Regions from separate parts of the Streptomyces sp. CNT372 genome, predicted to be linked through region 3. Evidence: riboswitches for the same ligand, from Rfam matches in the RefSeq annotation. Region 3 holds a riboswitch; each other region holds the start of a gene.
The links. Region 3 has a riboswitch for cobalamin ahead of C593_RS0117345 (cobalamin biosynthesis protein). Riboswitches for the same ligand answer to the same signal wherever they lie in the genome.
Positions count from the first base shown of each region.

Region 1 (3,266 bases), on a different contig from region 3:
GTCGCCACCCCGGGGGCGGGGGCCGGGGGCTCGTCGGGCGCGGGGGCCGTCGCCGCCCCGGGGGCGGGGGCCGGAGGCGCGTCCGGCGCGGGGGCCGTCGCCGCCCCGGGGGCAGGGACCGGAGGCGCGTCCGGCTCCGCGCCCGGACACGGGGCGTCGGACATCCGGCGGGTCGGGGTGGTCGGCGGCGGGCAGATGGGCGCCGGCATAGCGGAGGTGTGCGCCCGGGCCGGGCTGGACACCCTCGTCCGCGAGGCCGACACGGTGGCCGCCCGCACCGCGCGGGAGCGGACCGCGATGTCCCTGGAGCGTGCGGTGCAGCGCCGCAAGCTGGACCGCCTCTCGGCCGAGGACGCCCTCGCCCGGACCGTGTTCACCGCCGACATGGACGCGCTGGCGGATCGTCAGCTCGTCGTGGAGGCGGTCGTCGAGAACGCGGCGGCCAAGACCGAGGTCTTCGCCGCCCTCGACAAGATCGTGGCCGATCCGGAGGCGGTCCTCACCACCAACACCTCGTCCATCCCCGTGATGCGCCTCGGCATGGCGACCGGCCGTGCGGACCGGGTGGTGGGGCTGCACTTCTTCAACCCCGTACCGGTGCTGCCGCTGGTCGAGGTGGTCACCTCGCTGCACACCGCACCCGCCACGGCCGCCGCGGTGGAGGACTTCGCCACGCACACGCTGGGCAAGACGGTGGTGCGCGCGCAGGACCGGGCCGGTTTCGTGGTCAACGCGCTGCTGGTGCCCTACCTGCTGTCGGCGATCCGGATGGCCGAGTCCGGCTTCGCGACCGCGGCCGACGTGGACGCCGGGATGGAGCTGGGCTGCGCCCATCCGATGGGCCCGCTGAAACTCGCGGACCTGATCGGGCTCGACACGGTGGCCTCGATCGCGCAGTCTCTGTACGACGAGTTCAAGGAACCCCTGTACGCCCCTCCCCCGCTGCTCCGGCGGATGGTGGAGGCCGGCCTGCTGGGCCGCAAGAACGGGCGGGGGTTCCACACCTACGACCGGGGGTGACCCCGGGGCCTGCGACCGGGGGCGACCCCGGGCAGAGACGGCCGGGGTTGAGGGACCCCGGTGCGAGGCAGCCGGGACCTGAGGGGGTCCGTACGCTGCCGCTGTGGAGGCGGGCGCGGGGCGGTACGAGTGAGCCGCCCCGCGCCCGCCGTGCGTCCGGCCGTGCGTCCCGCCGCCCCGGCTCACGCGGCTGACACGGGAGCGCAGTCCCTGGGCCCGGCGGCCTCCGGGGCGGAGGGCGGGGCGGCCCGCCGCGAGCGCGGCCCGACCGGGCCGCGTGTCTCATTTCAACGTCCGTCTGGTGGACTTCCTCCCCGTGACCAGGTCCCCCGGTCTACGCTGGCCCGTGCAGCTGGTTCGCCCCGTCAGCCAGGCGGGAGGCGTCGCAAGAGGGAACCCGGTGGGAATCCGGGACTGCCCCGCAGCGGTGAGCGGGAACGACCGCCGTCACATGCACTGGGCCCGTACAAGGGGCCCGGGAAGCGACGGCCAGTAGGTGGCCTGACGTCGTCAGGACGTGCCCGCGAGTCCGAAGACCTGCCACTGCCCGTGCGCGACAGTCGCGCGCGGAGACCTCGGTGACCTCGCGGGTGGGTCGGCGGCAGCGGTGGCACGGGTGTCCGTGCGCCCGCTCCTTCGTGTACCCGTGGCGTGGCCGGGGTTGTTCACACAACTCGCGAAGGAGAGTTCCGTGACACCGAAGTCCGCAGCCGCGGCAGCAGGCGCCACCCTCTACGGCTACCCCCGCCAGGGGCGGAACCGGGAACTGAAGAAGGCGATCGAGGGGTACTGGAAGGGCCGGGTCACGGCCGAGGCCCTGCACGAGACCGCCGCCGGTCTGCGCCGCACCCACTGGCAGCGGCTCGCCGCCGCCGGCGTCCACGAGGTCCCCACCGGTGACTTCTCCTTCTACGACCACGTCCTGGACACCTCCGTCATGGTCGGCGCGATCCCCGGGCGGCACCGCGACGCGGTCGCGGCGGACGCCCTGGACGGCTACTTCGCCATGGCCCGCGGCACCCAGCAGGTCGCCCCGCTGGAGATGACCAAGTGGTTCGACACCAACTACCACTACCTGGTGCCCGAGCTGGGCCCGGACACCGTCTTCACGGCCGACCCGGCCAAGCAGGTCGCCGAACTCAAGGAAGCCCTCGCCCTGGGCCTCACGCCACGCCCGGTGCTCGTCGGACCCGTCACCTACCTCCTGCTCGCCAAGCCCGCCCCCGGGGTCGCCGCCGACTTCGACCCGCTGACCCTCCTGGACCGGCTGCTTCCGGTGTACGCGGAGGTGCTGGCCGACCTGCGGGCCGCCGGCGCCGAGTGGGCGCAGCTCGACGAGCCCGCCCTGGTGCAGGACCGCACCCCCGCCGAACTGAACGCCGCCGCCCGGGCCTACCGCGAGCTCGGCGGGCTCGCGGACCGGCCGAAGCTGCTGGTCGCCTCCTACTTCGACCGGCTCGGCGACGCCCTCCCGGTCCTCGCCAAGGCCCCCGTCGACGGTCTCGCCCTGGACTTCACCGGGCCCGCCGCCGCCAACCTGGACGCCCTCGCGGCGGCCGGCGGACTGCCCGGCAAGCGGCTGGTCGCCGGTGTCGTGGACGGCCGCAACATCTGGATCAACGACCTGGAGAAGTCACTCACCACCCTGGGCACCCTGCTCGGGCTGGCCGGCCGGGTCGACGTCGCGGCCTCCTGCTCCCTGCTGCACGTCCCGTTCGACGCGGCCGCCGAGCGGGACATCGACCCGCAGGTGCTGCGCTGGCTGGCCTTCGCCGAGCAGAAGACCGCCGAGATCGTCACCCTGGCCACCGGGCTCAGCCGGGGCACCGGCGCGATCGCCGCCGAACTCGCCGCCAACCGGGCCGACCTGGCCTCCCGCGCCGGCTCCCCCCTCACCCGGGACCCGGCCGTGCGCGCCCGTACCGCCGCGATCACCGACACCGACGGCCGCCGCTCCCAGCCGTACGCCGACCGCACCGCCGCCCAGCGGGCGCACCTGGGTCTGCCGCTGCTGCCGACCACCACCATCGGCTCCTTCCCGCAGACCGCGGAACTGCGCACCGCCCGCGCCGACCTGCGCGCCGGGCGGATCGACACCGCCGGGTACGAGGAGCGCATCAGGACCGAGATCCAGGAGGTGCTCTCCTTCCAGGAGAAGGCCGGGCTGGACGTCCTGGTGCACGGCGAACCCGAGCGCAACGACATGGTCCAGTACTTCGCCGAGCAGCTCACCGGCTATCTGGCCA
Region 1 covers NZ_KB897781.1:401,014-404,279, forward strand. Annotated here, with positions in the region: gene C593_RS0114595 (3-hydroxybutyryl-CoA dehydrogenase) at 1-1,020, shown strand, start outside; cobalamin riboswitch at 1,356-1,579, shown strand; gene metE (5-methyltetrahydropteroyltriglutamate--homocysteine S-methyltransferase) at 1,712-3,266, shown strand, end outside.
Region 1: linked by a shared signal. The riboswitch ahead of metE (5-methyltetrahydropteroyltriglutamate--homocysteine S-methyltransferase) and the one ahead of C593_RS0117345 (cobalamin biosynthesis protein) in region 3 are both predicted to bind cobalamin.

Region 2 (3,266 bases), on a different contig from region 3:
CCAGGTCGCCGAAGGCGGACCGCTTCCAGCCGCCGAAGGAGTGGTAGGCGACGGGCACCGGGATGGGCACGTTGACGCCGACCATGCCGGTGTTCACCCGGCGGGTGAAGTCGCGGGCGGTGTCGCCGTCGCGGGTGAACAGGGCGACGCCGTTGCCGAAGGGGTGCTCGCTGGGCAGCCGCAGGGCCTCCTCGTAGTCGGCGGCGCGGACCACCGAGAGCACCGGGCCGAAGATCTCCTCGCGGTAGATCCGCATCGAGGGGGTGACCCGGTCGAAGAGGGAGGCGCCGGCGAAGAAGCCGTTCTCGTGGCCGGGGAGGACGAAGTCCCGTCCGTCGACGACGAGTTCGGCGCCCTCGGTGACGCCGATGTCGACGTAGCGGCGGACCCGGTCCAGGGCGTCGCGGCCGACCAGCGGCCCGAAGTCGGCCCCGGGGTCGTCGGAGCGGCCGATGCGCAGGGTGCCGACGCGTTCCCGCAGGGCGGCCACCAGGGCGTCGGCGGTCTCCTCGCCCACCGGGACGGCGACGGAGACGGCCATGCAGCGTTCACCGGCGGAGCCGTAGCCGGCGCCGACGAGGGCGTCCACGGCCTGGTCCAGGTCGGCGTCCGGCATGACGATCATGTGGTTCTTGGCGCCGCCGAAGCACTGGGCGCGCTTGCCGTGCCGGGCGGCGGTCTCGTAGACGTGCTGGGCGACGGGGGTGGAGCCGACGAAGCCGACGGCGTCCACGCGGGGGTCCTCCAGCAGCGTGTCCACGGCCTCCTTCGCGCCGTTGACGACGTTCAGCACACCGGGCGGAAGGCCCGCCTCCACGAAGAGTTCGGCGAGCCGCAGCGGCACGGAGGGGTCGCGTTCGGAGGGCTTGAGGACGAAGGCGTTCCCGCAGGCGAGCGCGGGGGCGGCCTTCCAGAGCGGGATCATCGCCGGGAAGTTGAACGGGGTGATGCCGGCGACCACGCCGAGGGGGCTGCGCAGGGAGTGCACGTCGATGCCGGTGCCGGCGTTGTCGGTGAACTCGCCCTTGAGCAGGTGCGGGATGCCCGCGGCGAACTCGACGACCTCCAGGCCGCGCTGGAGGTCGCCGTGCGCGTCGGGGACGGTCTTGCCGTGCTCGGCGGAGAGCAGGCGGGCGAGTTCGTCCCGTTCGTCCTCGACGAGCTGGAGGAAGCGCATCAGAACGCGGGCGCGGCGCTGCGGGTTCCACGCGGCCCATTCGGGCTGCTCGGCCGCCGCGTCGGCGATCGCGGCGCGGGTCTCCTCGGCCCCGGCGAGCGGGACGTGCGCCTGGACGGCACCGGTGTTGGGGTCGTGGACGTCGGCGAAGAGCCCGGAGGTGCCGGGCGTGCGCTTTCCGCCGACGAAATGTGTCAGTTCACGGACCATGGAAGCCTGCTCTCGTCAGGTGAGATCCGGGGATGGCACGGCGGGCCGGCGCGGCGCACCGGTCGGGTGCGGGCGCGCGGAACCACCGTGGGACGCGGAGGCCGGAGGGCCGCCGAGGGCTACACGTGCGCGGGAACGCGGGTGTGCCTCGCCGGATCACCAGGGTCACGGGTACGGACCGGTGCCATGCGTGTCTGCTCCATCCTCGTGGACAACACGGAACATCCCGCGGCCGGTATCCTGACTCCCGGATCAGCGCACGCCCTCCGGCCTTCCCGGCGGATCTCTCCGCCGGTGGCCTTCCTCGCTGGAGGACGCACTCCCCGGTCACAGTGGCGGGACCGCGCCGGATTCACACCGGCTTCCCTGCACCGCGGGCCTTCGGTCGCGAAGATATAGTTGGACGTCCTACTAAGTCCACCCCTGCCGCGCCCTGGTCACCGCCACGGCGCTGGGTCTCGCCCTGACCACCGCGCCCGCCGCCGCCCAGGCCGTGCCGGCCCCGCACCCGCGCCCGCCGCCGCCCACCCGGCGGCGCACACGAACACGGCTTCACCTGGGACGGGACCTGGTACGCCTCCTTCGACGACTTCTCGGTGGACACCGTGAAGGGGGTCTCCGGCGGCGGCTCCGCGTACTGGAACATCTCGGTCAACGGGACGCCCACACCGGTCGGCGGCTGCCAGTTCCGGCTGAACGCGGGCGACCGGGTGGCGTTCACCCGGACCTCGTTCTGACGCACCCGGCCCGCGTGACGGGGCACCGGGGGCGGGCGCGTCCCCGGTGACGGGGCGCCGGGCGCGCGGAGGAGACACTTCGCACACCCGGTGCCCCGGGCACAGGCGCGACACCCCTGGCAAGCCGCAGAACGAAATCCCTCCGCGCGGCGACTGCGGCCATCGGACGGCGAGGCCCACCGGGCGCGATCACTCGGCGCGGGCACGACCCCGCCACCAGTATTGTTCTCGCGACGCATCGGGGGCCGATGGCGTGACGAGGAGGCTGGGGTGGAGCTGCCCGCGCTGGGAAGGGCGCTGGTGCCGTCGCAGGGAGGTGATCTCCCCGCGACGGATCAGGAGGTGTCCCTTCTCCTGATCGAGGACGACGCGGGGGACGCGCTGCTGTTCGAGGAGGTACTGGCCGACGCGGAGCTGCCCGCCCGGCTGACCTGGTGCAAGAGCCTGGCCGAGGCCGAGGCCGTCACCGAGGAGCGGGGCACCGGCCTGTGTGTGCTCCTCGATCTGCACCTGCCGGACGCCCAGGGCCTCGCGGCCGTGCGCCGGACGCTGACCTTCGCGCCGGAGGCGGCGGTGGTCGTGCTCACCGGCCTCGCCGACGGGCCCACCGGTCTCGCGGCCGTGGCCGAGGGCGCCGAGGACTACCTGTCCAAGGCCCAGCTGACCTCGGAGGGGCTGAGCCGCGCCGTGCGCTACGCCCTCCAGCGCAAGCAGGTCCAGCGCGCCACCGCCGCCCTCCAGGCGGTCCGGCTGCGCGCCCAGGAGAACACCCGGCTGGAGCGCGGTCTGCTTCCCGTCCCGCTGCTGCGCGGGGACGACTTCTCGGTCGTGGCCCGGTACGAGGCCGGCCGCGCCCACGGCGTCCTCGGCGGCGACTTCTACGACGTCGTCCAGACCGAGGACGGCTCGGTGCACGCAGTGGTCGGCGACGTCTCCGGGCACGGCCCGGCCGAGGCGGCCCTCGGCGTCTGCCTGCGGGTCGCCTGGCGCGCGGCCGTGATGAGCGGGCGCACCGGCCCCGACCAGCTGCGTCTCCTGGAGGAGATCCTCGCCGCCGAACGGGGCGAGGACCAGCTCTTCGCCACCCTCGTCTCCTGCGTCTTCCCCCCGGACCGGTCCTGCGTCCGGGTGGTGCGCGCCGG
Region 2 covers NZ_KB897782.1:19,163-22,428, forward strand. Annotated here, with positions in the region: gene C593_RS0115195 (CoA-acylating methylmalonate-semialdehyde dehydrogenase) at 1-1,387, opposite strand, end outside; cobalamin riboswitch at 1,601-1,778, opposite strand; gene C593_RS33780 (DUF4430 domain-containing protein) at 1,984-2,124, shown strand; gene C593_RS0115205 (SpoIIE family protein phosphatase) at 2,395-3,266, shown strand, end outside.
Region 2: linked by a shared signal. The riboswitch ahead of C593_RS0115195 (CoA-acylating methylmalonate-semialdehyde dehydrogenase) and the one ahead of C593_RS0117345 (cobalamin biosynthesis protein) in region 3 are both predicted to bind cobalamin.

Region 3 (3,266 bases):
CCGAGGGGCCCAGGGGCCGGTGCGGGGCCGGTCCGGGGCGGCCCGCGGCGACGGAGGGTGTTCGAGTGACTGCCCACCGAGGTCAGGGGCGCGGATCCGGCACAAGCGGAACCCGTTGACCCCACTTGCGGACACCACAGCGCCCGACCCAGTTCATCTTCCGTTCATCCAGGTTGCCTACGGTCCACACGTCAATGACGTCAAACGATTGCCTGGGTAAATGGAACACATCACCTTGCTGCTCGCGATTGTGATCGTGACAGCTCTCGTGTTCGATTTCACGAACGGTTTCCACGACACCGCCAACGCGATGGCGACGACCATCTCGACCGGCGCGATGAAGCCCAAGACCGCGGTGGCCATGTCCGCCGTTCTGAACCTCGTCGGCGCGTTCCTGTCGGTGGAGGTCGCCAAGACGATCTCCAGCGGTCTGGTCGACGAATCAGGCATCTCTCCTGAAGTCATCTTCGCGGCGCTCGTCGGCGCCATCCTCTGGAACCTGCTGACCTGGCTCGTGGGTCTGCCGTCCAGCTCCTCCCACGCCCTGATGGGCGGCCTCATCGGCGCCACCGTCGCCTCGGCCGGCTTCTCCGCCGTCAACGGCGGTGTGGTGATCACCAAGGTGCTGATCCCGGCCATCGCCGCCCCGCTCGTCGCCGGCATCGGCGCGATGATCGCCGCCCGGCTGACGTACAAGATCGGCAAGAACACCGATCAGAAGGACACGGCCAAGGGCTACCGCGCCGGCCAGATCGCCTCTGCCGGCCTGGTCTCCCTGGCCCACGGCACCAACGACGCCCAGAAGACGATGGGCATCATCACCCTGGCCCTGGTCGCCGGGAACGTGCTCGCGCCGGGTTCCAACCCCCCGATGTGGGTCATCGTCTCCGCCGGTGTCGCGATCGCCCTCGGTACCTACCTCGGTGGCTGGCGCATCATCCGCACCATGGGCAAGGGCCTCACCGACCTCCAGCCGCAGCAGGGCTTCGCCGCCCAGACCAGCGCCGCGAGCGTCATCCTGGCCTCCTCCAACCTGGGCTTCTCCCTCTCCACCACGCACTCCTGCTCCGGCGCGGTGATGGGTGCGGGCCTCGGCCGCAAGGGCGGTGTGGTCCGCTGGTCGACCGCGACCCGGATGTTCGTCGCCTGGGGTCTGACCCTGCCGGCCGCCGGCCTGGTCGCCGCCGCCTCCGAGTTCGTCACCAAGCAGGGTGACTGGGGCGTCGCCGTGGTCGCGGTCTTCCTGGTCGCCTCCTCACTGGCGATCTGGATCGCCTCCCGCCGCCAGGTTGTCGACCACACCAACGTCAACGACACCGAGGCCCCCGGCGCCGAGGGCGCGGAGGGTTCCGGGGAGCCCGCGGGCGTCGTCACCACCGCCATCGCGGCCGTCACCCCGCCGCCGGCCGGTGAGATCAGGACCACCGTCCCGGCCCCCGCCGAGACCGAGCCGGCCCGACCGGCCGCGGTGTAAGGAAGCAGCAAGATGAAGATCGACTGGGTAGCCCTCGGCTCCGTTTTCGGCGTGAGCCTCGTCGCCACCGTGGCCCTCGTGGGCCTGTTCACCCTCGGCATCATCGGCCTCAGCAAGGGCGAGGCCGCCGTGCGGACCGGCGGCAGCGCCGTGATGGCCCGCACGGGTGCGTACGCCTGCTTCGCGCTCTGCGCGGTGGCCGTCGCGTACGGGATCTTTCTGATCGTCGACTGACGTCCGCCGACCGATCCGTCACCGGCACGGGCCGGGTACCGCCACCGGGCGGTGCCCGGCCCGTGCGCCGTCCGAGTGCGCCGCCTCCGGGCGCCGTCTCCGTGCACCCGCAGCACGAGCCCTCGTGTGGGCCTCGGCACACTGTCCCGCCGCAGGTCAAGGGTGAGTTGACGGGCGTGGGCGGCCGTGGTGGACTGCCGGGGCCATACGGCGGCAGAAGAGGAAGTCCGGTGAGAATCCGGCGCGGTCCCGCCACTGTCACCCGGAGTCCGGGGAGCCAGGAACTCTCGCCGCCGTTCACGTCGAGCCAGGGCGCGGACCCTGAGTGAGGACTCTGCGTCATGCCTGGCCGTGGCCCAGCCCTGCCGTCCGGACCCCCTTCCCGGGACGCCGGCCGCACACGCGGCGGCCGGATCTTCGCCTGCGGCGCCGCCGCGGGGCTCCTCGCCGACCTGCTCGTCGGTGATCCGCGCACCGGGCACCCGGTGGCCGCGTTCGGACGGGCGGCCGCCGCCGTCGAGGGCGTGCTGTGGCGCGACGACCGCGCCCGGGGCGCCCTGCACACGCTGGTGTGCGCCGGGGGCGCGACCGCCGCCGGACTGCTCGCCGCGCGCGCCGTGCGCCGCTCCCCCGCCGCCGCCACCGCCCTGACCGCGGCCGCCACCTGGGCCGTCGTCGGCGGGACGACCCTGGGCCGGGAGGCCCGCGCCGTCGGGGCAGCGCTGGAGGCCGGGGACGTCGAGGCGGCGCGGGCGCGGCTGCCGCACCTGTGCGGGCGGGACCCGCAGGCGCTGGACGCGGACGGGATCGCGCGCGCCGTCGTGGAGTCCGTCGCCGAGAACACCTCCGACGCGGTCGTCGGAGCCTTGGTGTGGGGCGCCGTCGCCGGTGTGCCCGGCCTGCTGGGCTTCCGCGCCGTCAACACCCTGGACGCGATGGTCGGGCACCGCTCGCCGCGCCATCTGCGCTACGGCTGGGCCTCGGCCCGGCTGGACGACGTGGCGGGCTGGCCGGGCGCCCGGCTGACCGCCGTGCTCGCCGCCCTCGCCGGGCCCGATCCGCGGGGCGCGGTGCGCGCCTGGCGGGCCGACGCGGCCGGGCACCCGAGCCCCAACGCGGGCCCGGTGGAGGCGTCGTTCGCGGGGGCGCTCGGTGTGCGGCTGGGCGGGACGCTGGCGTACGGGGGGCGGGTCGAGCACCGGCCGGTGCTCAACGCGGGCGGCCGGGCGGTGGAGCCGGGCGACATCGAGCACGCGGTGCGGCTGTCGCGCCGGGTGGGCGCGCTCTCCCTGGCGGTGTGCGCGGGCGCGCGGCTGGCCGCGGGGGCCTTCGGCGGAGGCCGGCGCCGGGCGTCGGGGCGCGGCGGGCCGGACAGCGGCGGGAGGACGGCATGAGCGGTGGGGGGCTGCTGGTCGCGGGGACGACCTCGGACGCCGGGAAGAGCGTGGTCACCGCCGGGATCTGCCGGTGGCTGGTCCGGCAGGGCGTCAAGGTCGCGCCGTTCAAGGGCCAGAACATGTCGCTGAACTCCTTCGTGACACGGGAGGGTGCGGAGATC
Region 3 covers NZ_KB897783.1:52,965-56,230, forward strand. Annotated here, with positions in the region: gene C593_RS0117335 (inorganic phosphate transporter) at 221-1,474, shown strand; gene C593_RS0117340 (hypothetical protein) at 1,487-1,708, shown strand; cobalamin riboswitch at 1,876-2,017, shown strand; gene C593_RS0117345 (cobalamin biosynthesis protein) at 2,050-3,102, shown strand; gene C593_RS0117350 (cobyric acid synthase) at 3,099-3,266, shown strand, end outside.